4 regions of the Streptococcus sp. CF8-6 genome follow, and region 2 is predicted to be linked to each of the others. Evidence: predicted binding sites of a transcription regulator. Region 2 holds the regulator's gene; each other region holds the start of a gene.
The links. Region 2 encodes CtsR, which represses protease genes until heat stress. Its sites were predicted from a motif close to TTGGTCAAAAAAGGTCAAANA; they were not measured.
Positions count from the first base shown of each region.

Region 1: a site for CtsR is predicted at 3,198-3,218, ahead of NML69_RS01950 (ATP-dependent Clp protease ATP-binding subunit). Genes of this name have one in related genera too.
Region 3: a site for CtsR is predicted at 3,644-3,664, ahead of NML69_RS04945 (ATP-dependent Clp protease ATP-binding subunit). Genes of this name have one in related genera too.
Region 4: a site for CtsR is predicted at 3,707-3,727, ahead of clpP (ATP-dependent Clp protease proteolytic subunit ClpP). Genes of this name have one in related genera too.

Region 1 covers NZ_JANCOF010000001.1:406,258-412,370, reverse strand. The annotation lists gene NML69_RS01975 (bifunctional methylenetetrahydrofolate dehydrogenase/methenyltetrahydrofolate cyclohydrolase) at 1-678, opposite strand, end outside; gene NML69_RS01970 (TfoX/Sxy family protein) at 827-1,147, opposite strand; gene NML69_RS01965 (amino acid ABC transporter ATP-binding protein) at 1,181-1,915, opposite strand; gene NML69_RS01960 (amino acid ABC transporter permease) at 1,915-2,598, opposite strand; gene NML69_RS01955 (YkuJ family protein) at 2,790-3,020, shown strand; gene NML69_RS01950 (ATP-dependent Clp protease ATP-binding subunit) at 3,258-5,516, shown strand; gene NML69_RS01945 (GyrI-like domain-containing protein) at 5,558-6,113, opposite strand, start outside.
Region 2 covers NZ_JANCOF010000006.1:32,077-38,189, forward strand. The annotation lists gene NML69_RS08580 (AAA family ATPase) at 1-823, opposite strand, end outside; gene NML69_RS08585 (ATP-dependent Clp protease ATP-binding subunit) at 969-3,401, opposite strand; gene NML69_RS08590 (CtsR family transcriptional regulator) at 3,403-3,861, opposite strand; gene NML69_RS08595 (FctA domain-containing protein) at 4,033-6,113, opposite strand, start outside.
Region 3 covers NZ_JANCOF010000002.1:257,971-264,083, forward strand. The annotation lists gene dinB (DNA polymerase IV) at 1-770, opposite strand, end outside; gene pflB (formate C-acetyltransferase) at 1,003-3,318, shown strand; gene NML69_RS04945 (ATP-dependent Clp protease ATP-binding subunit) at 3,715-5,820, shown strand; gene NML69_RS04950 (S-ribosylhomocysteine lyase) at 5,880-6,113, opposite strand, start outside.
Region 4 covers NZ_JANCOF010000001.1:384,803-390,915, forward strand. The annotation lists gene NML69_RS01830 (NAD(P)/FAD-dependent oxidoreductase) at 1-830, opposite strand, end outside; gene NML69_RS01835 (DegV family protein) at 888-1,733, opposite strand; gene NML69_RS01840 (TetR/AcrR family transcriptional regulator) at 1,858-2,415, shown strand; gene NML69_RS01845 (cytidine/deoxycytidylate deaminase family protein) at 2,434-2,901, shown strand; gene upp (uracil phosphoribosyltransferase) at 2,990-3,619, shown strand; gene clpP (ATP-dependent Clp protease proteolytic subunit ClpP) at 3,799-4,389, shown strand; gene NML69_RS01860 (YlbG family protein) at 4,468-4,737, shown strand; gene NML69_RS01865 (ABC transporter substrate-binding protein) at 4,825-5,985, shown strand; gene NML69_RS01870 (branched-chain amino acid ABC transporter permease) at 6,105-6,113, shown strand, end outside.

The DNA.
Region 1 (6,113 bases), on a different contig from region 2:
GACAACCGCTCCTGGTTTGACAAAGTCAGCAGTCACAAACTTGGCGCGACCGATTGCAACCACAAGAATATCCGCCTTAGCAGCAACCTTAGCAAGATGATGGGTACGTGAGTGGGTCAAGGTCACAGTCGCATTTTTAGCCAAAAGAAGCTGAGCCATGGGCTTTCCAACAATGTTTGAACGACCAATAACAACCGCATTTTTACCTTCTAGATCAATCCCATACTCATGAAACATCTCCATAATTCCTGCAGGTGTCGAAGGAATCATAACTGGGTGACCAGACCAGAGGCGACCCATGTTTAGGGGATGGAAACCATCCACGTCTTTTTCGGGATCAATGGCTAATAAAACTGCCTCTTCATCAATATGTTTTGGTAAGGGCAACTGGACCAAAATCCCATGCCAAGCTGGATCTTGATTGTATTTGGCAATCAAGTTCAACAATTCCGCTTGGGTAATGGACTCAGGAACTCGCACTACTTCACTACGGAAGCCAGCAGCAAGAGCTGACCGTTCCTTGTTACGAACGTAGACTTGGCTGGCGGGATTGTCCCCCACCAAAATCACCACCAATCCTGGAACTAGACCTGTTTCTTCTTTTAGTTTGGCCGTCTTTTCAGCCAACTGTCCTTGTAACTTAGCTGCTAAAGCCTTCCCATCAATAATCTGTGCCATATCTCTTCTCTTTTCTATCAAATATCCTCTATTATATCAAAAATTAACTCGCCATTCTAACACTTCTTGCCTAATGGACCTTATAGTCAAAAACTATAAGAAAAAGCTCGTATCGAGCTTTTTAGCCTATTTACGTTAGGCGAATATGTCAGGCTTTCTTTTTAACTTTTGGAGCCGGTAAGACTTCATACATCTCCTTTATTAATCTCGTTAGAAATGACTTATCTTCAATGTCTTCTATCAAAATCATCTCCTTAGCTCCTTCATAAGGACATTCAAGCCTAGTCTGTCCCAGTTGATCCATGACTACCTTCACAGACTTCAGTAACAAACGATTATCATAGATTCCCCCAATAATCTTCCCACGATAATAAAGGATATACTCTCCCATCATTGGACGATAACTCATCTCCTCTAGCTCTGATAGCTGTTCGAGAATAAAATCTAAATATTCTTTACTGGAAGCCATGATGCCTACTCCATTTCTTCTAAAAATGAGGTCTTACAAAACCTTACTCAAAAATTCCTTGGTCCGTTGTTCTTTTGTTTGATCGAAAATCTCTTCTGGCGTTCCATCTTCGACAACAACGCCATCCGCCATAAAGATAACACGGTCTGCTACCTCACGCGCAAAGCCCATTTCATGAGTCACAATCACCATGGTCATCCCTGATTTGGCAAGGTCTTGCATAACAGCTAGAACTTCTCCAACCATCTCAGGGTCCAGGGCTGAAGTCGGCTCATCAAAGAGCAAAACATCTGGTTCCATAGCAAGTCCACGTGCAATGGCAATCCGTTGTTGCTGACCACCTGACAAACTCTGTGGATAGGACGTCGCCTTATCTGGCAAACCAACTTTTTCTAGCAGTTCCTGTGCTCTCTTCTCCGCAACTTCCTTGCTTTCACCTTTGGTTTTAATTGGTGACAAAGTGATATTTTCTATCACTGTCATATTGGGAAAGAGGTTGAATTGTTGGAATACCATCCCCATCTTTTCACGCATGGCAAAAAGGTCATTTTTCTTATCAGTGATATCAACTCCTTCAAAGATAACCTTACCTTTACTTGCTTCTTCAAGGAGATTCATCGAACGAAGGAGAGTTGATTTCCCACTCCCTGACGGACCGATAATGACCACAACTTCTCCTCGTTTAATCTCAAGATTGATGCCTTTTAAAACTTCATTTTTCCCAAAAGACTTATGTAGTTCTTCAATTTTAATCAAGGTTTCTGTCATTATTTCTTGTCTCCTTGTCCAATATGTTTTTCAAATGCTTTCAACGCCACTGTCAAAACAGAGGTCATAATCAAGTAGTAAAAGGCTGCAAATAAAAGAGGAGTCAACGGTAAATAAGTTGTTGTCGCTACAGTCGTTGCACCATTCCACAACTCCATCACCCCAATCGCAGACAAGAGGGAACTATCCTTGATAATGGTGATAAATTCATTTCCCAGAGCTGGAAGAATATTTTTGATAGCTTGTGGCAAAATGACATAACGCATGGCATTTTTCGGACGAATACCTAGAGAGTAAGCGGCCTCTAACTGCCCTTTAGGAACCGCATTGATCCCCGCACGAACAGTTTCTGAAACGTAAGCACCACTGTTCATAGAAATAATCAGAATACCAGGAATCAAACGAGAAAGATCAACTCCTAAAATTCCCACTTGGATAGTCGGAGCATTGATATGCATAAGAGCAAAGGCAATCATAATCTGAACCATCATTGGAGTACCACGGAAAATCCAAACATACACATTGGCAAACCAAACGAGCGGTTTAAAGCGTGAACGTTGGGCAAAGGCCAGTAACACACCTATAATGGTTCCTAAGCAGACAACAAGGATGGAAATCAATACGGTAATCAGAGCACCATAGTTAAAATATGGTAAATACTTTGGTAAAAAAGAAAAATTCATATTCAATCAACTTTCTATGTATTGGATTGTATGATTATAACATGAATTGAATTAAAATGCAATCTTTTTTCACCAATTTTAACAATTAACTTGTTAGAGTGGAGAAATAGAGAGAAATCACAGTTTTTTTCTAGTCAACTACCTCTTGTTTATGGTAAAATAGAAACGATAAGAAATGGAGGAGAATCAAAATGGAATCACATTTGGTTAGAATCATTAACCGCCTAGAAGCAATGACAAAAGATGGTGGAAATCTAAAACGTAATTTTGAACGTGAAGGTGTTGTTGTCGCAGAAGTTACATACAGCCACGACGAAGAAAACGGATCACTCTTCACCCTTCGCGATGTAGAAGCTCGTGAAACTTATACCTTTGATAGCATTGATTTGATTGCAATGGAGATCTACGAACTCCTTTACTAATATAAAAACAACGGGCAGTAAGGCCCGATAAATGAGAATCCTTTTTGTCACCGCAAATGGGATTTTTTCTTACCTTCAATGTCGCTTGATTCTCCATAAATCCTTCTTTTAAAAACGACCACTTCCCAATCTTTTTACTTGCTTTACACCTTAATCATGCTATAATGAAAGTATAAAACTTTGACTATTCTTGACCTTTTTCTTAGGCCGAGAATAAGAATGAAATGAGGTAGATGTATGCTCTGTCAAAACTGTAAAATTAACGACTCAACAATTCATCTGTATACCAATATCAATGGACAGCAAAAGCAAATTGATCTCTGTCAAAATTGCTATAAAATTATCAAAACAGATCCAAATAATACCCTCTTTAAAGGAATGACTGACTTAAACAATCATGACTTTGACCCATTCGGCGACTTTTTCAATGATTTGAACAATTTCAAACCTTCTTCTAATAACATCCCTCCAACTCAATCTGGTGGGGGATATGGAGGAAACGGTGGTTATGGACCTCAAAACCGAGGTCCGCTTCAAACACCACCTAGCCAAGAAAGAGGACTCCTTGAGGAATATGGTATCAATATTACTGAGATTGCTCGTCGGGGAGATATTGACCCTGTTATCGGTCGAGATGAGGAAATTATCCGCGTTATCGAAATCCTCAACCGTCGAACCAAGAACAATCCTGTCCTCATCGGAGAACCGGGTGTTGGTAAAACAGCCGTTGTGGAAGGTCTAGCTCAGAAGATTGTCGATGGCGATGTTCCCCATAAACTTCAAGGCAAGCAGGTCATCCGCCTGGATGTGGTCAGTCTAGTACAAGGAACAGGGATTCGAGGCCAATTTGAAGAACGTATGCAAAAACTCATGGAAGAAATCCGCAAACGTGAGGACATCATCCTCTTTATCGACGAAATCCATGAAATTGTTGGCGCAGGATCAGCAGGTGATGGCAATATGGATGCAGGCAATATCCTCAAACCAGCCCTTGCCCGTGGTGAATTGCAACTGGTCGGAGCCACTACTCTCAATGAATACCGCATCATTGAAAAAGATGCTGCTCTAGAGCGCCGCATGCAACCTGTCAAGGTAGATGAACCAACTGTCGAAGAAACCATTATCATCCTTAAAGGAGTTCAAAAGAAATACGAAGACTACCATCACGTCAAGTATACTGATGCTGCTATCGAAGCTGCTGCAAATCTTTCCAACCGCTACATCCAAGACCGCTTCTTGCCAGACAAGGCTATTGACCTGTTGGACGAAGCTGGTTCAAAGATGAATCTAACACTGAACTTTGTTGATCCTAAAGTGATTGATCAGCGTTTAATTGAAGCCGAGAATCTCAAGGCTCAGGCTACTCGAGAGGAAGATTTCGAAAAGGCTGCTTATTTCCGCGATCAGATTGCCAAGTACAAAGAAATGCAAAAGAACAAGGTGACCGATCAGGATACTCCTATCATCAGTGAGAAAACCATTGAACATATCATTGAGCAGAAAACCAATATCCCTGTTGGAGAACTCAAAGAAAAAGAACAGTCTCAGCTTATCCATCTAGCAGACGACCTCAAGGCCCATGTTATAGGTCAAGATGAAGCTGTCGATAAGATTGCTAAAGCCATCCGTCGTAATCGTGTTGGACTTGGAACTCCTAACCGGCCAATCGGAAGCTTCCTCTTTGTCGGACCAACTGGTGTCGGTAAAACAGAACTTTCCAAACAACTAGCCATTGAGCTCTTTGGTTCTGCTGACAGCATGATTCGCTTTGATATGAGTGAATACATGGAAAAACACAGTGTGGCTAAATTAGTCGGAGCCCCTCCAGGTTATGTTGGCTATGATGAAGCTGGTCAGTTAACGGAAAAAGTTCGTCGCAATCCCTACTCTCTCATCCTTCTCGATGAAGTCGAAAAAGCCCATCCAGATGTGATGCACATGTTCCTTCAAGTCTTGGATGATGGTCGTTTGACTGATGGGCAAGGACGTACAGTTAGCTTCAAGGATGCCATCATTATCATGACCTCAAATGCAGGTACGGGTAAGGCCGAAGCTAGCGTTGGTTTTGGGGCAGCTCGTGAAGGTCGAACCAACTCTGTTCTCGGTGAACTCGGCAACTTCTTTAGTCCAGAGTTTATGAACCGTTTTGATGGCATCATCGAATTTAAACCTCTCAGCAAGGACAACCTTCTCCAAATCGTCGAACTCATGCTAGCGGATGTCAACAAACGCCTCTCTAGTAACAATATCCACCTCGATGTGACAGACAAGGTCAAGGAAAAGTTGGTTGACTTGGGATATGACCCAAAAATGGGAGCACGGCCACTCCGTCGCACCATTCAAGACCATATCGAGGATGCCATCACTGACTTCTACCTTGAAAATCCAAGCGAAAAAGACCTCAAGGCAGTTATGACAAGCAATGGCAAAATTCAAATCAAATCTGCCAAAAAAACTGAGAAAACAGAAGAGATTGCTTCTGAAATAGAAGAATAAACTTCATAAAAAGAACAGGAAACAAGATTTCCTGTTCTTTTTTAATTCTCTTCTTGAACTTGATAGCGAAGAATTGTTTTTAATTTGCTTGGCTCCGTTCGATGAAGATTAGTGAGATAAATTTCTCGATGGACTTCCGAAGTTCTTTTGAGCTTATGAAGTTGACAAAAATGCTCCATCTCTGCAAAAGTCTCATTTTCAGTATCAAAAGGTCCTACATGAAGCATAGCAAGGCTTTGGCCTTCTTCCATTTTTTCAAAACGAATAGACTCATAGAGTAGACTTGGCTTCTTGATTTTGACCTCTTCCAAAGCTTTTTCATATAGTTCTCTCGTAATAAAATCGGGTTGCCCAATCATAATGCTATAAGAAAGCTCACTTTTTACCAGTTCTCCCTCCTTCTCCTTTTTCCATACACCTTCTAAAGGAAAGACAGTAAAATCAGTGTAAACCTCATCCATAGGAGCTTTTTTATACTTCATCTTTATCGCATAGGCTAAGGCATATAAGGCCCCTACGCGTTCTGAAAAATCTTCTTGATTTGGATCACCTTTACCATCAATCACGATATAGGATTGACCTGGTACCTGCAGGATG
Region 2 (6,113 bases):
CTAAGATCGAAACAAAGAGATTGTCAAAGGTTTCTCCTGATAAGTCCCCTTGGTCCTCTGTCTCCATGTAATAGTCATAGTAGCCCTTAGTTACCAAGGAGTTGGTATCGGCTATCACTAGGCCTCGATTGGCATTGCTATCGATTAGTTTTGAGGTCTGGTCATACTGCCCTAAAAGGAGATAATAATAATCCTTTGGGGTCAATTCATCGTCGCGGACATTGTTTTTGATCTGGTACTCACGCGCGTATTCCAGACTAACGGGCGCATCGTAATACCTTGCCAAATCCTTGGCTAGAGTGGTCTTCCCATTACTGGCACTTCCCATGATCAAGACTTTCTTGGTAAACTGACGACGGAAGGGCTGAGCGATGTATTTCCAATATTTGCTTGGATTTTCTCGAATCATAGTCGCTGAGATACCAAACTTTCTTTCTTGCAAGACAGTGCCAAAGCCACGTTTAGCTAATTCTTGCTGGTAGTCTTCTTCTCCCACAAAAAAAGTCAATTCTTGCTGGGTTTCATCATAGGAAATCTCCGCTAACATCTGGTCCAACCACTCCTGCCAACCCATAGGGTAACGGGGAAGGTTGGTCTCATCCAGCTTGCAGACAGAGGTCAACTCATCGTCACGAAAAGCCTCTCTGATATAGCGAAACCTTTTTTGAAGAGTTAAGCCTATCTGCTCCCCTCGGTCTCCCTCGTATCCTGAAACGACTACCCAGACCTGGTCACACTGACGCTTCGCTCGCTGGATCAGATCGATATGCCCTTGATGGAGAGGGGCAAAGGTCCCAAATACCACTGCTGTTTTCTTTTTCATAAATGTTTTACCTTTTTATAATTTTCGATATTTTTGTTTTCTATGTTTTTATTATATACTATATTTTTATTTTGTCAATACTTTTTTATCATTTTTTATAAAAAAGTAGCAAAAAAGAATCAGGATTGCTCCTGATTCTCCATTTTTAAGCAATATCAAATTTTAACTGACCTGCTTTGACACCAATCTTGAGGGTCTTGCCTGCTACCAGTTCCCCCTTAAGAAGGAGTTCTGCCAACTTGTCTTCCACTTCTGTTTGCAGGGTTCTGCGAAGTGGACGGGCTCCCATTTCTGGATTATAACCTTGGCTAGCTAGCAACTTCAGGGCTGAAGCTTGCAGTTTCAAGTCAATGCCCTTCTCAGCGAGGCTAGCAATCAATGGTTTGACCATAATCTTGACAATTTCCTGCATGTGTTCGCTATCTAAGCTATGGAAGACCACCTTTTCATCAATACGGTTGATAAACTCTGGTCGATAAGCTTTTTTCAACTCTTCAAAGATTCGTTTTTCCATATTTTCTTGGTCAAAACGAATGTCTTTGGCTCCAAAGCCAACCGTCTTGTCATCACGAAGAGCCGTCGCGCCAAGGTTTGACGTCATGATGATAATGGTATTTGAAAAATCAACCTTGCGCCCCTTGCTATCTGTCAAGACACCGTCGTCCAGAACCTGCAAGAGGACATTAAAGATATCTGGGTGGGCCTTCTCTACCTCATCAAAGAGAAGCACTGAGTAAGGTTTGTTGCGAACCTTCTCAGTCAACTCCCCACCTTCTTCGTAGCCCACATAGCCCGGAGGAGCTCCATTGAGACGACTAGCCGCAAATTTCTCCATATACTCACTCATATCAAAGCGGATAAGGGCTGATTCGTCATCAAAGAGAACTTCTGCCAGAGCCTTGGCCAATTCGGTCTTACCGACACCCGTTGGTCCTAGGAACATAAAGGAACCAATCGGACGCTTGTGACTGCGAATCCCTGACTGATTGCGGCGAATCGCTCGGCTAATACTTGAAACAGCTTGATCTTGACCGATGACACGTTTGTGTAGTTCAGCTTCAAGATTTAGATACTTCTTAGCATCCGTTTGTGTCAGTTTTTGAACTGGAATCCCTGACAAGCGACTCAAGGTGGTCAAAATATCAGACTCTGTCACCAAGTCTTTGTAGACTGGGACTTCCTGCTCTTTTGCGATTAGCTGGGCAGCTTGTTTCCACTTGCCATCCATCAAGGCCTTGTCAGCTGGACTCAAGTCGGATTCGACTGCTTTCACATGCTTGGATTTGTTTTGAACGGTTGCTGCTGCTTCATCTAAAAGATCGATGGCAGAGTCTGGTAAGTGACGACTGGTCAAGTAACGATGCGCCATCTTAACAGCTGTTTCGACAGCTTCATCTGTGATTTGCACACGGTGGTGTTTCTCATAGGTAGCTTTCAAACCTTGCAAAATAGTCATACTGTCAGCTAGACTTGGCTCTTCAATCGTCACTTTGGCAAAACGACGAGAAAGGGCTGCATCTTTTTCGATGTGTTTTTGGTATTCTTCCTGAGTGGTTGCCCCAACCGTTCTCAAAGTTCCACGCGCCAAGGCTGGTTTCAAGATATTTGCCGCATCCAGAGTCGAGTCAATACCGCTCCCAGAACCCATGATAGTGTGGAGTTCATCGATAAAGAGGATTACTTTGCCATCTTCCTCGATATCCTTGATGATATTGTTCATGCGCTCTTCAAAGTCACCACGAAAACGTGTTCCCGCAACGACATTCATCAAATCAAGCTCTAGAACGCGCATCTTTGCCATTTCCGCAGGTACATCCCCACTAGCAATACGCTGAGCAAGTCCAAGTGCCAGAGCCGTTTTCCCGACACCCGCATCTCCAACCAAGACAGGATTGTTCTTGGTCTTCCGACTCAAGATCTGAATCATACGCGAGATTTCCTTGTCACGACCGATAACTGGTTCTAACTTGCCAGATCGTGCTTGCTCCGTCAGGTCATGAGTATAATCCTCTAAACCGCCACTTTGAGCTTGTGGCATACCCATCATATTGGCCATGGAATTTTGCTTGTCAGTTACTGTGCGATGACGTTGACGCAAAGCCTTGAGATCTTCTCTAGTCCAACCTGCACGCTCTTCTAGATTGCGACGAAGAGCAGCAATTCTGACCTGATCTTTCTGGTCTTCATAAGAGAAGCCCGCTCTCTCCAAGATGCGAGTTGCCAAGGCATTGCCGTCATGCAAAATCGCATAGAGAACATGCTCTGTCCCTAGCACCTTTGCGTGGACCACTGAGGCTACATACTCTGCTTCCGCAAAGAGGACCTCCAAACGATGGGAAAAGGGTAATTCCGTAAAGGTTTCATCTTGGCTATAGTCGGTTTCAGTCAGTTCCAACGCAACCTCTTCTAAACGGTCCATTTCATAAGGATAATCATTTAGAGTCGCACCTGCCACACTGTAACTGTGATTGGACATGGCAATCAATAAATGCCAAGACTCTAGGTAACGAGCTCTAAAATGGCTCGCAACCATGTAGGCACTTTCGATACATTCATTCAATGCTTTTGAATAGTTCATCTTACTTCTCTTTTCTATCTACCTCTTGTAATAGCTGTCGGAGCATATTGGCACGGACAACTGAGGATTCTTCCCCTAGGACACGATCTGTTGCTACAGAAGTCAGCAAGGTCATTTCCTGCTTGGTCATCAAGTCCTGCTCCACCAAAAGCTGGAGGATATCCTCATAGATCTCCTGACTAACTCGCTCACCAATCGAGTAAAGCAAATCGCGGAGCATCTCATGATGACTGGAAAATTCAATCCGCCCTATGCGAATGTAGCCTCCACCACCACGCTTGCTCTCAACTAAGTAACCTCTACTTTCAGTAAAACGAGTCTTGATGACATAGTTGATCTGACTCGGTACAACCTGAAAGGTATCTGCCAACTGGCTCCGCTGCAATTCCACGATACCAGATTGGTCTAAAATCGCCTTGATATAGGCTTCGATATGATCTGATGTATTTTTAAATCTCATAGTAAATCAAACTCCTTCTTTGAACCTTGACTATCTTTGACTATTATACCGAAATTTTTGATTTTTTTAAAGGAAAAGGGAACGAGTTGCGAAGATTATTATAAACTATCCAACACAAAAAGATGGGACTGTAAAACAGTCGCCATCTTTTTTAGTTATTCAAAGTTGAGATTAGTCAACTTTTTTAGCATGGTATACAAGTCCTGCCAAAGCTGCAAGAACTAGACCAAGAATAGTAGAGAATACTGTAAAGTCTGCTCCACCAGTATTTGGCAAATCTCCCTTAGGCTGTTCACCCTTAGGATCTTCCTTAGGTTCTTCTTTTTTCGGTTCAGTATACTTGTTAGTGAAGGTTGGGTTGTTACCTGTAACTGTTGTTACAAGTTGACCTGCACCATTATCAACAACTTCAACTGTCACTTCGTGTTTAGCATGATCGTATGTCACATTTTCTTCCTTACTATCTACTTCAGTAATAGTGTAAGTGTGCTTACCTGCTGTTGCGTACTCAATAGCTTTGAAAGTAACAGTACCGTCTGCAGCATTTGTAGCTGTCGCAACGACTGTGTCACCTTCTTTAAGTTCAAACTTAAACTGATCTTTTACAAGTTCTTTACCTTCCAAGACTTTCTTAGCTGTGAAGGTTACTTTTGTTGAAGATGCAACATAAGTGTTGGTGAAAGTTGGGTTGTTGTCAGTTACAGTCGCAACAAGTTTGCCTTGACCATTATCTGTAACTTTTACTGTTACTTCATGTGTAGCAGTGTCATATGTCACACCTGCTTCGTTACCTGCTTTTTCTGAGATAGTGTAAGTGTGGCTACCTGCTTCTTTGTATTCGATACCTTCGAAAGCAACTTTACCGTCTGCAGCGTTTGTAGCTGTTCCGATTACTTTGTCACCTTCTTTAAGTTCAAACTCATATTTACCAGCTTCAAGTGCTTTACCATTCAAGACTTTAGTAGCCGTGATATTTACAGTTGTTGAAGCTGCTTTATATGTGTTGGTGAAGGTTGGGTTGTTGTCAGTTACAGTCGCAACAAGTTGACCCGCACCGTCATCTTTAACGTTCACCTTAACTTCGTGTTTAGCAGTGTCGTATGTCACACCTGCTTCACTACCTGCTTTTTCTGAGATAGTGTAAGTGTGGTCGCCTGCTGCTGTGTACTCGATAGCTTCGAAAGTAACAGTACCGTCTGCAGCGTTTTTAGCTGTCGCAACGACTTTGTCACCTTCTTTAAGTTCAAATTCATACTTATCAGCTTCAAGGGCTTTACCATTCAAGACTTTAGTAGCCGTGATAGTAACTGTTGTTGAAGTTGCTTTATAAGTGTTAGTGAAGGTTGGGTTGTTGTCTTTTACATCTGCAACAAGTTTACCTTGTCCATCATCTGTAACTTTTACTGTTACATTGTGAGTAGATTTATCGTACTCTACACCTGCTTCGCTACCTACTTTTTCAGAGATAGTGTAAGTGTGGTCGCCTGCTTCATTGTATTCGATTTCTTTGAAAGTAACAGTTCCATCTGCAGCGTTTTTAGCTGTTGCAACGACTTTGTCACCTTCTTTAAGTTCGAATTCGTATTTATCAGCTTCAAGAGCTTTACCATCCAAGACTTTAGTAGCTGTGATAGTAGCTTTTGCTGGAGCTGCTTTATAGGTATTGGTGAAGGTTGGGTTGTTACCTGTAACAGTTGCAACAAGTTGACCTTGACCGTTATCTGTAACTGCTACCTTAACTTCGTGTTTAGCAGTGTCGTATGTCACACCCCCTTCGCTACCTGCTTTTTCAGAGATAGTGTAAGTGTGGTTTTCTACTGCTGCGTACTCAATGTCTTTGAAAGTCACAGTACCGTCTGCAGCGTTTTTAGCTGTCGCAACGACTTTGTCACCTTCTTTAAGTTCGAATTCGTATTTATCAGCTTCAAGCTCTTTACCATTCAAGACTTTAGTAGCTGTGATGGTAGCTTTTGCTGGTTTAGCTTTATAAACGTTCGTGAAAGTAAGGTTTTCAGCACCTGTTGCAGTTGCGACAAGTTGACCTTGACCGTTATCTTTAACGACTACTTTTACTTCATAAGCATTTGGATCGTATTCAACTCCGGCTACATCACCTGCTTTTTCAGCGATAGTGAATGTACGAGTTTCTTCTTTTGTGAACGTAAGTTCTGGGAATTGAATCTTACCGTTTGCATCGTTTGAAACAGTGTGGAGAACTGTTCCGTTTTCTTTCAACTCAAATTCAAATTGGC
Region 3 (6,113 bases), on a different contig from region 2:
CCAATGGACTTACGAATGCGGTCGGGCTTGACCGGTGAGTTATGAATGCCTCTTGCCTTTCTATAAAGGTCAAAACCGAGTCTGCCAAAGCGATCGATTAAAGTGACTTCAGAGACGTCCAATAAGTCTGCACCAGTATAAATGCCCATTTCATGAAGCTTTTCTACTGTCTTCTTTCCTACACCATGAAATTTAGCAATGTCCATTTGTTTGAGAAAGTCTTGGGCTTGGTCAGGTAGAATCACTGTCAAACCATGTGGCTTCTGATAATCACTGGCCATTTTAGCTAGAAATTTATTGTAGGAAACGCCTGCAGAAGCAGTCAGGTGTAGTTCCTGCCATATATCCTCTTGGATGAGACGAGCTATTTTGACGGCTGACTTGATACCGAGTTTATTTTCCGTCACATCTAAGTATGCCTCGTCGATACTCATAGGTTCAATCAAATCAGTGTAGCGTTTAAAAATAGCTCGAATCTCAAGTCCCACAGTCTTATACTTTTCATAATTTCCAGAGATAAAGACAGCTTGGGGACAGCGCTCATAAGCTTCTTTAGAACTCATGGCTGAATGAACACCAAAAGCTCGTGCCTCATAGCTACAGGTAGAAACGACACCACGCCCACCAGTTTGTCTGGGGTCGCTTCCGATAATGACAGGTTTGCCCTTTAACTTAGGATTATCTCTAATTTCCACCGCAGCAAAAAAGGCATCCATGTCGATATGGATGATTTTTCTGGACAGATCATTTATCAATGGAAATATGAGCATTATTATCCCTTTCTAGTGTCATTTTCTATTTATTATACCCTTTTTTCTGAAAAAATGGGAAAGTTCAATCTGACTTTCAAAAATATAATACAGATAAGAGCATAAAAGAGACTGTATTATAAAAGAAAGCGTCTAAAATGCCGGTTTTCTCTTGTTGAAATCGGTTACTGTATGGTATACTTGACTCAAGAATGTAACAGATAACTGTTACTAGAAAAAAGAGGACATTAACATGGTTGTTAAGACAGTTGTTGAAGCGCAAGATATTTTTGATAAAGCTTGGGAAGGCTTCAAAGGCGTAGATTGGAAAGAAAAAGCAAGTATTTCTCGCTTCGTTCAAGCTAACTACACACCTTACGATGGAGATGAAAGTTTCCTTGCTGGACCAACAGAACGTTCACTTCACATCAAAAAAATCGTAGAAGAAACAAAAGCACACTACGAAGAAACTCGTTTCCCAATGGACACTCGTCCAACATCTATTGCTGATATTCCTGCTGGATTTATCGACAAAGAAAACGAAGTGATCTTTGGTATCCAAAATGATGAACTCTTCAAATTGAACTTCATGCCAAAAGGTGGTATCCGTATGGCTGAAACTACTTTGAAAGAAAATGGATACGAACCAGATCCAGCTGTTCACGAAATCTTCACTAAATACGTAACAACAGTTAACGACGGTATTTTCCGTGCCTACACTTCAAACATTCGTCGCGCTCGTCACGCTCACACTGTAACTGGTCTTCCAGATGCCTACTCACGTGGACGTATCATCGGTGTTTACGCGCGTCTTGCTCTTTACGGGGCAGACTACTTGATGCAAGAAAAAGTCAACGACTGGAATGCAATCAAAGAAATCGATGAAGAAACAATCCGTCTTCGTGAAGAAGTAAACCTTCAATACCAAGCATTGCAACAAGTTGTTCGCTTGGGTGACCTTTACGGGGTTGATGTTCGCAAACCAGCGATGAACGTGAAAGAAGCCATCCAATGGGTTAACATTGCCTTCATGGCTGTCTGCCGTGTTATCAACGGTGCTGCTACATCTCTAGGTCGTGTACCAATCGTATTGGACATCTTTGCAGAACGTGACCTTGCTCGTGGTACATTTACTGAATCAGAAATCCAAGAATTCGTTGATGATTTCGTTATGAAACTTCGTACAGTTAAATTTGCTCGTACAAAAGCTTATGACCAATTGTACTCAGGTGACCCAACCTTCATCACAACTTCTATGGCTGGTATGGGTAACGACGGTCGTCACCGTGTTACTAAGATGGACTACCGTTTCTTGAACACTCTTGACAATATCGGTAACTCTCCAGAGCCAAACTTGACAGTTCTTTGGACTGACAAATTGCCATACAACTTCCGTCGCTACTGTATGCATATGAGCCACAAACACTCTTCTATCCAATACGAAGGTGTAACAACAATGGCTAAAGACGGATATGGTGAAATGAGCTGTATCTCATGCTGTGTGTCACCACTTGACCCAGAAAACGAAGATCAACGCCACAACATCCAGTACTTCGGTGCTCGTGTAAACGTTTTGAAAGCCCTTCTTACTGGTTTGAATGGTGGTTACGACGATGTTCACAAAGACTACAAAGTATTTGACATCGATCCTATCCGTGACGAAGTTCTTGAATTCGAATCAGTTAAAGCAAACTTTGAAAAATCTCTTGACTGGTTGACTGACACTTACGTAGATGCTTTGAACATCATCCACTACATGACTGACAAGTACAACTACGAAGCTGTCCAAATGGCCTTCTTGCCAACTAAACAACGTGCCAACATGGGATTCGGAATCTGTGGATTTGCTAACACTGTTGATACATTGTCAGCGATCAAATACGCTACAGTTAAACCAATCCGTGACGAAAATGGCTACATCTATGATTACGAAACAATCGGTGAATACCCACGTTGGGGTGAAGATGACCCACGTTCAAACGAATTGGCAGAATGGTTGATCGAAGCTTACACAACTCGTCTACGTAGCCACAAACTTTACAAAAACGCAGAAGCTACAGTATCACTATTGACAATCACATCTAACGTTGCTTACTCTAAACAAACTGGTAACTCACCAGTCCACAAAGGTGTATACCTCAACGAAGATGGTTCTGTGAACTTGTCTAAACTTGAATTCTTCTCACCAGGTGCTAACCCATCTAACAAAGCTAAAGGTGGATGGTTGCAAAACTTGAACTCACTTGCTAGCCTTGACTTTGGTTACGCAGCTGATGGTATCTCATTGACAACTCAAGTTTCTCCACGTGCTCTTGGTAAAACTCGTGACGAACAAGTGGATAACTTAGTAACAATCCTTGATGGTTACTTCGAAAACGGTGGACAACACTGTAACTTGAACGTAATGGACTTGAAAGATGTTTATGACAAGATTATGAATGGTGAGGATGTCATCGTTCGTATCTCAGGATACTGTGTAAACACTAAATACCTCACTCCAGAACAAAAAACTGAATTGACACAACGTGTCTTCCACGAAGTTCTCTCAATGGATGACGCATTGAGTTAATATTCAATTAGGATAGAAAGAAAGCCAGTTAATCTAACTGGTTTTCTTGTGTTTTAAAAACTTTTTTAAAAAATAGTCAAATTTGGTCAAAAAGTTATTGACTTTTACTGACCAAAGTGGTATAGTAGAAACATAAGGAAAATGACTTCCTTAGAAAACCTCATTTTCAATGATTCTATTTCTTGAAAATGTATGATAGATACCCTAGAAAGGGGTGAGGCCTATGTTAAACCTACGAGATTTTGAAAAGAAGATTATAGAAGGCTTATGTAAAAAAGAAAAACCAGAAATTATACGTAGGGTAGCTAGTTAGCTAGTCTAAAATTTTTAAAACAAAGGTCAAAGATAGTCAATATCAGATATCGCAAATAATTAACAATAAACGAGGTAAAAAATATGAACAACAACTTTAATAACTTTAACAACATGGATGATTTATTTAACCAATTGATGGGTGGTATGCGAGGATATAGTTCTGAAAACCGTCGCTACTTGATAAATGGACGAGAAGTGACCCCTGAGGAATTTGCTCATTATCGTGCAACGGGACAATTACCAGGAAATGCAGAATCTGATGCGCAAATGCAACAACATGCTTCAGGTATGAAACAAGACGGCGTCCTTGCTAAGCTAGGTCGTAACTTGACGGCGGAAGCTCGTGAGGGCAAGTTGGATCCTGTTATCGGACGAAACAAGGAAATTCAAGAAACAGCTGAAATCCTCTCACGTCGTACGAAAAATAATCCTGTACTTGTCGGAGATGCAGGTGTTGGTAAGACCGCAGTTGTCGAAGGTCTAGCACAGGCCATTGTGAACGGAGATGTTCCGGCTGCTATTAAGAACAAGGAAATTATTTCTATTGATATCTCAGGTCTTGAGGCTGGTACTCAATACCGTGGTAGCTTTGAAGAAAATGTTCAAAACCTAGTCAACGAGGTGAAAGAAGCAGGAAATATTATCCTCTTCTTTGATGAAATTCACCAAATCCTTGGCGCTGGCTCAATCGGAGGTGATAGTGGTTCTAAAGGTCTTGCAGATATTCTCAAACCAGCTCTCTCTCGTGGTGAATTGACCGTTATTGGAGCGACAACTCAAGACGAATACCGTAATACCATCTTGAAGAATGCAGCACTTGCTCGTCGTTTCAACGAAGTGAAGGTCAATGCTCCTTCAGCAGAGGATACCTTTAAAATCCTTCAAGGAATTCGTGACCTCTATCAACAACACCACAATGTCGTCTTGCCAGATGAAGTTTTGAAAGCAGCAGTGGATTATTCTGTCCAATACATTCCTCAACGCAGCTTGCCAGATAAGGCTATTGACCTTGTCGATGTAACGGCAGCTCACTTGGCAGCTCAACATCCTGTAACAGATGTGCATGCTGTTGAACGGGAAATCGAGGCAGAAAAGGACAAGCAAGAAAAAGCAGTTGAGGCAGAAGATTTCGAAGCAGCTCTCAATGCCAAGACACGTATTGCTGAATTAGAGAAAAAAGTCGAAAACCACACAGAAGATATGAAAGTGACCGCGAGTGTCAACGATGTGGCTGAATCTGTAGAACGTATGACTGGTATTCCGGTATCACAAATGGGAGCATCAGACATCGAACGTTTGAAAGATATGGCCCATCGTTTGGAACACAAGGTTATCGGCCAAGATAAGGCAGTAGAAGCAGTGGCTCGTGCTATCCGTCGTAACCGTGCTGGTTTTGATGAAGGCAATCGCCCAATCGGTAGCTTCCTCTTTGTAGGGCCTACTGGGGTTGGTAAGACAGAACTTGCTAAGCAATTGGCGCTCGATATGTTTGGAACCAAGGATGCGATCATCCGCTTGGATATGTCTGAATACAGTGACCGCACAGCCGTTTCTAAGTTAATCGGTACAACAGCAGGTTATGTGGGTTATGATGACAATAGCAATACCTTGACAGAACGTGTTCGTCGCAATCCTTACTCTATCATTCTCTTGGACGAAATTGAAAAGGCTGATCCTCAAGTCATTACCCTTCTCCTCCAAGTCTTGGATGACGGTCGTTTGACTGATGGTCAAGGAAATACAGTGAACTTCAAGAACACTGTCATTATCGCGACATCAAATGCTGGATTTGGCTATGAAGCTAACTTGACGGAAGATGCGGATAAACCAGAATTGATGGATCGTTTGAAACCATACTTCCGTCCAGAATTCCTCAATCGCTTTAACGCAGTTATCGAGTTCTCACACTTGAATAAGGAAGACCTTTCTAAGATTGTGGACTTGATGTTGGCTGAAGTCAACCAAACCTTGGCTAAGAAAGACATTGATTTGGAAGTTAGTCAAGCGGCTAAGGACTTTATCACAGAAGAAGGTTATGACGAAGTTATGGGTGTTCGTCCTCTCCGTCGCGTGGTTGAACAACAAATTCGTGATAAGGTGACGGACTTCCACTTGGATCATCTAGATGCCAAACATCTGGAAGCAGATATGGAAGATGGCGTTTTGGTCATTCGTGAAAAAGCCTAACTCGCGATTTTGAGAATAAAAAAAGAAGGAACTAGCTAAAAAGCTGGTTCCTTTTGTGTTTAGATGACATGACGCTCAAAGGCATCATCTGAGATTCCTTGTTCCAAGATGAGCTTCGCCCATTCCTTAGCAGAAAAGAGGCTGTGGTCCTTGTAGTTTCCGCAAGATTCGATGGCTGTTCCAGGAACATCTTCCCAAGTAGTGGTTTCAGCAATTTCTTTGAGAGAATCCTTGATAACAGCCGCGATTTCAGCACTGGTATGTTGACCCCACATAATCATGTGGAAGCCTGT
Region 4 (6,113 bases), on a different contig from region 2:
AAGGATTTTTCCCGATTATCTTCTAGAAATGTAATCAAGTCCTCTTCAGAAAGTTGAGGCAAAACATCTAGCGAGAGAACCTCCCCGCCCTTGACAAAGCTGGACATACGCAAGGCAGCAGGACCGGATAGACCAAAGTGGGTAAAAAGCAAATCATGAGTGATGACATGCTTGCCGTAGCTTAGGGTCACATCGTCTAGTGAAATTCCCTGCAAGGCCTTATGGGGGAAATCTGTCAATAAAGGACTTTCAGCGGCTTCAAGCTCAGTAATGGTATGTTTAAAATGACGGGCAATCTCATGACCAAAACCAGTCGAACCAGTAGAAGGATAGGATTTTCCGCCAGTTGTGACAATGAGTTTTTCACAAGTGAAGGTTTGGTCTGCGGACGTGAGGACAAACTGGTCGTCTATCTTTTTAACCGAAACAATTTCTGTTTGAGTAGCAACTTGACCACCGAGTTCAGTGATTTTCTTTTCTAGCGCCTCGATAATGGTCCGAGACTTGTCACTAGCAGGAAAGACGCGTCCGTGATCCTCAACCTTAAGTTTAACACCATTTTCCGTAAAAAAGTTGATAATATCATGGTTATCGAACTGAGAGAAGACACTGTATAGAAAGCGCCCGTTACCAGGAATTCCAGCCATTAGGTCATCTAAAGTTCCATTGTTGGTTACATTACAACGACCACCGCCTGTTCCAGCTAATTTTTTGCCAAGTTTTCGATTTTTTTCGATGAGAAGAGTTTTCTGACCATAAAAGCTACTGGAAATTGTAGCCATCATGCCAGCAGGTCCACCACCGATGACAATAGTATCAAAATGTTTCATAGCTCTATTGTACCACAAAAAACAAGAGATGCTTGGCATCTCTTGTTGCTCATAATCTTAGTTAATTTCATATCCCATCAACAAACCGCCATCTTCTGCATAGAAACTGCAGAGACCAGACGTTGGGATGATTTTGATATTGGCTTGTGGGAAGGTTTCCAGCAAGCGTTCCGACAATTGCTGACAGAATTTTTCATTGCTGCGATGAGCCATGACGATACGGCCACCAGCATAACCAGCCTTGATGAGTTCTTCATAGGCTGCTTGAAGGGATTTTTTTGGTCCACGCGCTTTTTGGAGTAGTTCTAGGGTTCCAGTTTCACTTGCTTCCCCAACCATACGGATGTTGAGAAGGCCAACAACTGTACCGATAAGCTTACTCAAACGACCATTTTTGACCAAGTTATCGACCTTAGCAAGGACAAAGAGCAACTTCGTTTTTTCTTGGTAGGCTGTAATAGCTTGAACAATTTCCTCATAAGAAAGTCCTTGATCAATCAAACTATTGATTTTCTCGACAATCAAGTCAACCTCACCACCTGCAGACAATGTATCGATCACATGAATCTGAGTGTCAGGATGTTCTTCCAGATAGATATTCTTAGCGAGCTGTGCACTATTATGGCTACCTGAAAGAGTACCAGTGATAGTAACGACAAAGATATGCTTAGCACCTTCAAATGCACGCAAGTAATCATCAGGGCTAGGACAAGCTGATTTTGAAGCCTCAGAAGTCGCATACATGGTTTCCATCATGTGGTTAATGTCGAGATTGGCATCATCGATAAAGACCTGATCAGCTACTTGAATGGTTAAAGGAACGCTAACAAATTCCGTATCAATAGCAGGAGTTGCCAGTTGACGATAATCACAACCAGAGTCAGCTACAATCTTCCAAGTCATAGAAATTCTCCATCTTTGTCACTTATACATTGACAAAGGTTCTGTCTTTTTTTACAATTATATCATGAAAGCCCTTGAAACAAAAGTACCACCTCTCTGTTGTCACAAGTAGAAAGAAATTGTTATGTCTGAACGTAAAATATCTGAAAAATCTCTTGAAAATCTCAGAAAATCAAATCAAGAATCCAATTTTTTAACCAGAGAAGCAATCGAGACGGCTCTTTTGCAACTTCTAGAGAAAAAAGATTTGGCCAAGATCAGCATTTCGGAGCTGGTCAAACGGGCTGGCGTCTCTCGTGCCGCCTTCTATCGTAACTATGACTCCAAAGAAGAGATTTTGGAAAGCGTCTTTAAACGCAGTGTCCATAACATTATGGAACAGTTGAGCCATTACGATGTCAAAACCGATCTTTATCTAGTCTGGGTACACCTTTTCCGCGCAGCCAAGAAAGAAGCCAAGGTTATTCAACTTGCTCTGGACTACCATTTGGAAAAGATTTTTGTCCAAGCCATGCAGGAATTTCTAGAAAAATATCACGGAAAATCAAAAGGTGTCAGCAGCTACCTTCATTCCTTTTGGAGTTCTGCCATCGTATCGGTTCTGCTCAAATGGATCAAGGATGGCATGAAGATTCCAGCTGAAAAGATTGCAGATTTACGCTTGCCATTTTTCAAAAAATAGGGGATAAGGAGAAGAATTATGACAGAAAAAAGACTGGCTTGGGATGAGTACTTTGCAGCCCAGGCTTTACTGATTGCCAATCGTTCGACCTGCAAACGTGCCAAGGTGGGAGCTGTCCTAGTCAAGGACAATAAAGTCATTTCAACTGGCTATAATGGTTCCGTATCAGGAACGGAGCACTGTATTGACCACGAATGTCTGGTCATTGAAGGTCACTGTGTTCGAACCCTTCACGCCGAGGTTAATGCTATTCTCCAAGGGGCTGAGCGAGGGGTTCCCAGAGGATTTACAGCTTATGTGACCCACTTCCCTTGTCTGAACTGCACCAAACAACTGCTACAAGTTGGTTGCAAGCGCGTGGTTTATATCAACCAGTACCGAATGGATGACTATGCCCAGTACCTTTATCAAGAAAAAGGCACCGAGTTAACCCATTTACCATTAGAGACTGTTCAGACAGCTCTTCAAGAGGCAGATTTGATTTAAAAATTAATAAAAATAAATGGTTTAGAAAGCTTTTTAAACCGTTTTTTGATATAATAAGAAGAATAAATTGAAAGAAGGAACTCAGAAAATGGGAAAAATTGAAGTCATTAATCATCCACTCATTCAACATAAATTGTCAATCTTGCGACGTACAGATACTTCTACAAAAGCTTTTCGTGAACTAGTAGATGAGATTGCAATGTTGATGGGATATGAAGTACTTCGTGATCTTCCACTTGAAGATGTGGAAATCGAAACACCTATCACAAAGACCGTTCAAAAACAATTGGCTGGTAAAAAATTGGCGATTGTCCCAATCTTGCGTGCAGGTATCGGCATGGTAGATGGCCTCTTGAGCTTGGTTCCAGCAGCCAAAGTTGGTCATATCGGTATGTACCGTGATGAAGAAACCCTTCAACCAGTTGAATACTTGGTGAAATTGCCTGAGGATATTGACCAACGTCAAATCTTTGTCGTTGATCCAATGTTGGCAACAGGTGGCTCAGCAATCTTGGCAGTAGATTCCCTTAAAAAACGTGGCGCATCCAATATCAAGTTTGTCTGCCTAGTATCTGCTCCAGAAGGTGTGAAAGCCCTCCAAGAAGCCCACCCAGATGTAGAAATCTTTACAGCAGCCTTGGATGAACGTTTGAACGAACACGGTTATATCGTTCCAGGTCTTGGAGATGCTGGAGACCGCTTGTTCGGTACTAAATAAAATCCCAAAGTAAATAGTGAAACTAGAAGTTCGTTTTTGACTTGAAAGGAGGTTGAGTTTTTGTTTCTGTTTAGAGAATAGAGCAAAAATTTGACCTTTTTTGACCAAAAAGATATAATAGTTCTGTATTGAGTCGCAAGACTAAGAAAATTCAACATAAAACATAAAAGGAGAAATGAATGATTCCTGTAGTTATTGAACAAACAAGCCGTGGAGAACGTTCCTATGATATTTACTCTCGTCTTCTGAAAGACCGCATCATCATGCTAACAGGTCCAGTTGAAGACAACATGGCCAACTCCGTTATCGCCCAGTTACTTTTCTTGGATGCCCAAGACAGCACAAAAGATATTTACCTTTATGTCAACACACCTGGAGGCTCTGTTTCAGCTGGTTTGGCAATCGTTGATACCATGAACTTTATCAAAGCAGATGTCCAAACTATCGTTATGGGGATGGCTGCATCCATGGGGACTGTCATTGCATCAAGTGGAGCAAAAGGCAAACGTTTCATGCTTCCAAATGCGGAGTACATGATTCACCAACCAATGGGTGGTACAGGTGGTGGTACCCAACAAACCGATATGGCAATCGCTGCAGAGCACTTGCTCAAAACTCGTAAGACTTTGGAGCAAATCCTTGCAGATAACTCTGGTAAATCAGTCGAGCAAGTTCATGCAGATGCGGAACGTGATTACTGGATGAGTGCCCAAGAAACACTTGAATATGGCTTTATTGATGAAATCATGGCCAATAATTCTTTAAGCTAAGCAACCTAGAAAGCAAACTCGACGGAGTTTGCTTTTTTTGATATAATAGGAGAAGATTTCTTAGAAAGAGGATCCCTCATGTTTGAAAAAACAAATCGATCAGGATTAATCATCTATCTCTACTATAATCGAGATGCAAAAAAACTTCAGGAATACGGTGATATCTGTTACCATTCCAAAAAACATCGTTACTTGCAGCTCTATGTTCCAACTGAGGAGCTAGATGACTTAGTTGAGAGATTAGGTAAGGAAAGATATATCAAGAAAATTAGACGTTGCCATATTCAAGAGCTAGAAACTCCCTTCGTTGGGAATCTCTATCGGACTGAAGAAAACGTTATCATTTAAAAAGTTGAACAAATACATTGACAATTTTCTGATAATTCGGTATATTCTTAACATACAATTTTTGAAACAACTATAAGGAGATTAAAAATGAAGAAAAAAATTGCCCTATCTTTTGTGGCTCTTGCTAGTATGGCTCTTCTTGCTGCCTGTGGAGAGGTCAAGTCAGGAGCGTCAAACACAACTGGAAATCCAGTAGACGAGAAAACAATTAAAATCGGTTTTAACTTTGAAGAGACAGGTGCTGTTGCAGCTTATGGTACAGCTGAACAAAAAGGTGCCCAACTTGCTGTAGACGAAATCAACGCTGCAGGTGGAATTGATGGAAAACAAATCGAAGTTGTAGACAAAGACAATAAGTCAGAAACTGCTGAAGCAGCTTCTGTTACAACAAACCTTGTTACCCAATCAAAAGTAGCAGCTATTGTAGGACCTGCGACATCTGGTGCAACTGCTGCAGCTGTAGCTAACGCTACTAAAGCTGGAGTGCCATTGATTTCACCAAGTGCTACTCAAGACGGTTTGACTAAAGGTCAAGATTATCTATTTATCGGAACATTCCAAGATAGCTTCCAAGGGAAGATTATTTCTAACTATGTAACAAACAAATTGAATGCTAAGAAGGTTGTTCTTTATACTGACAATGCTAGTGACTATGCAAAAGGTATTGCTAAATCTTTCCGCGAAGCCTACAAGGGTGAGATTGTAGCAGATGAAACATTCGTAGCAGGTGATACTGACTTCCAAGCAGCCCTTACTAAAATGAAAGGGAAAGAGTTTGACGCTATCGTAGTTCCAGGTTACTACACAGAAGCTGGTAAAATTGTAAACCAAGCTCGTGGTATGGGAATTGATAAGCCAATCATTGGTGGTGATGGATTTAACGGTGAAGAATTTGTTCAACAAGCAACTGCTGAAAGAGCATCAAACATTTACTTCATCTCAGGATTCTCAACTACTGTTGATGTTTCTGCAAAAGCTAAAGCTTTCCTTGAAGCATACCGTGCTAAATACAACGAAGAGCCTTCAACATTTTCAGCTTTGGCCTATGACTCAGTTTACCTAGTAGCAAATGCTGCAAAAGGTGCTAAAAACTCAGGTGAAATCAAGGACAACCTTGCTAAAACCAAAGATTTTGATGGTGTAACTGGTCAAACAAGCTTTGATGCTGACCACAATACAGTGAAAACTGCTTACATGATGACCATGAACAATGGTAAAGTTGAAGAAGCAGAAGTTGTAAAACCATAACATTAGAATAGTACTTAAAATGGGGAATGAGCCTTTGACTCACTCCCTGTTTCGGTGTTTATGAACTTGTGAAAATAATGAAATTTTCTAAAAAATAAGGATAGAAAAGAGTGAATGCTATGCTCCAA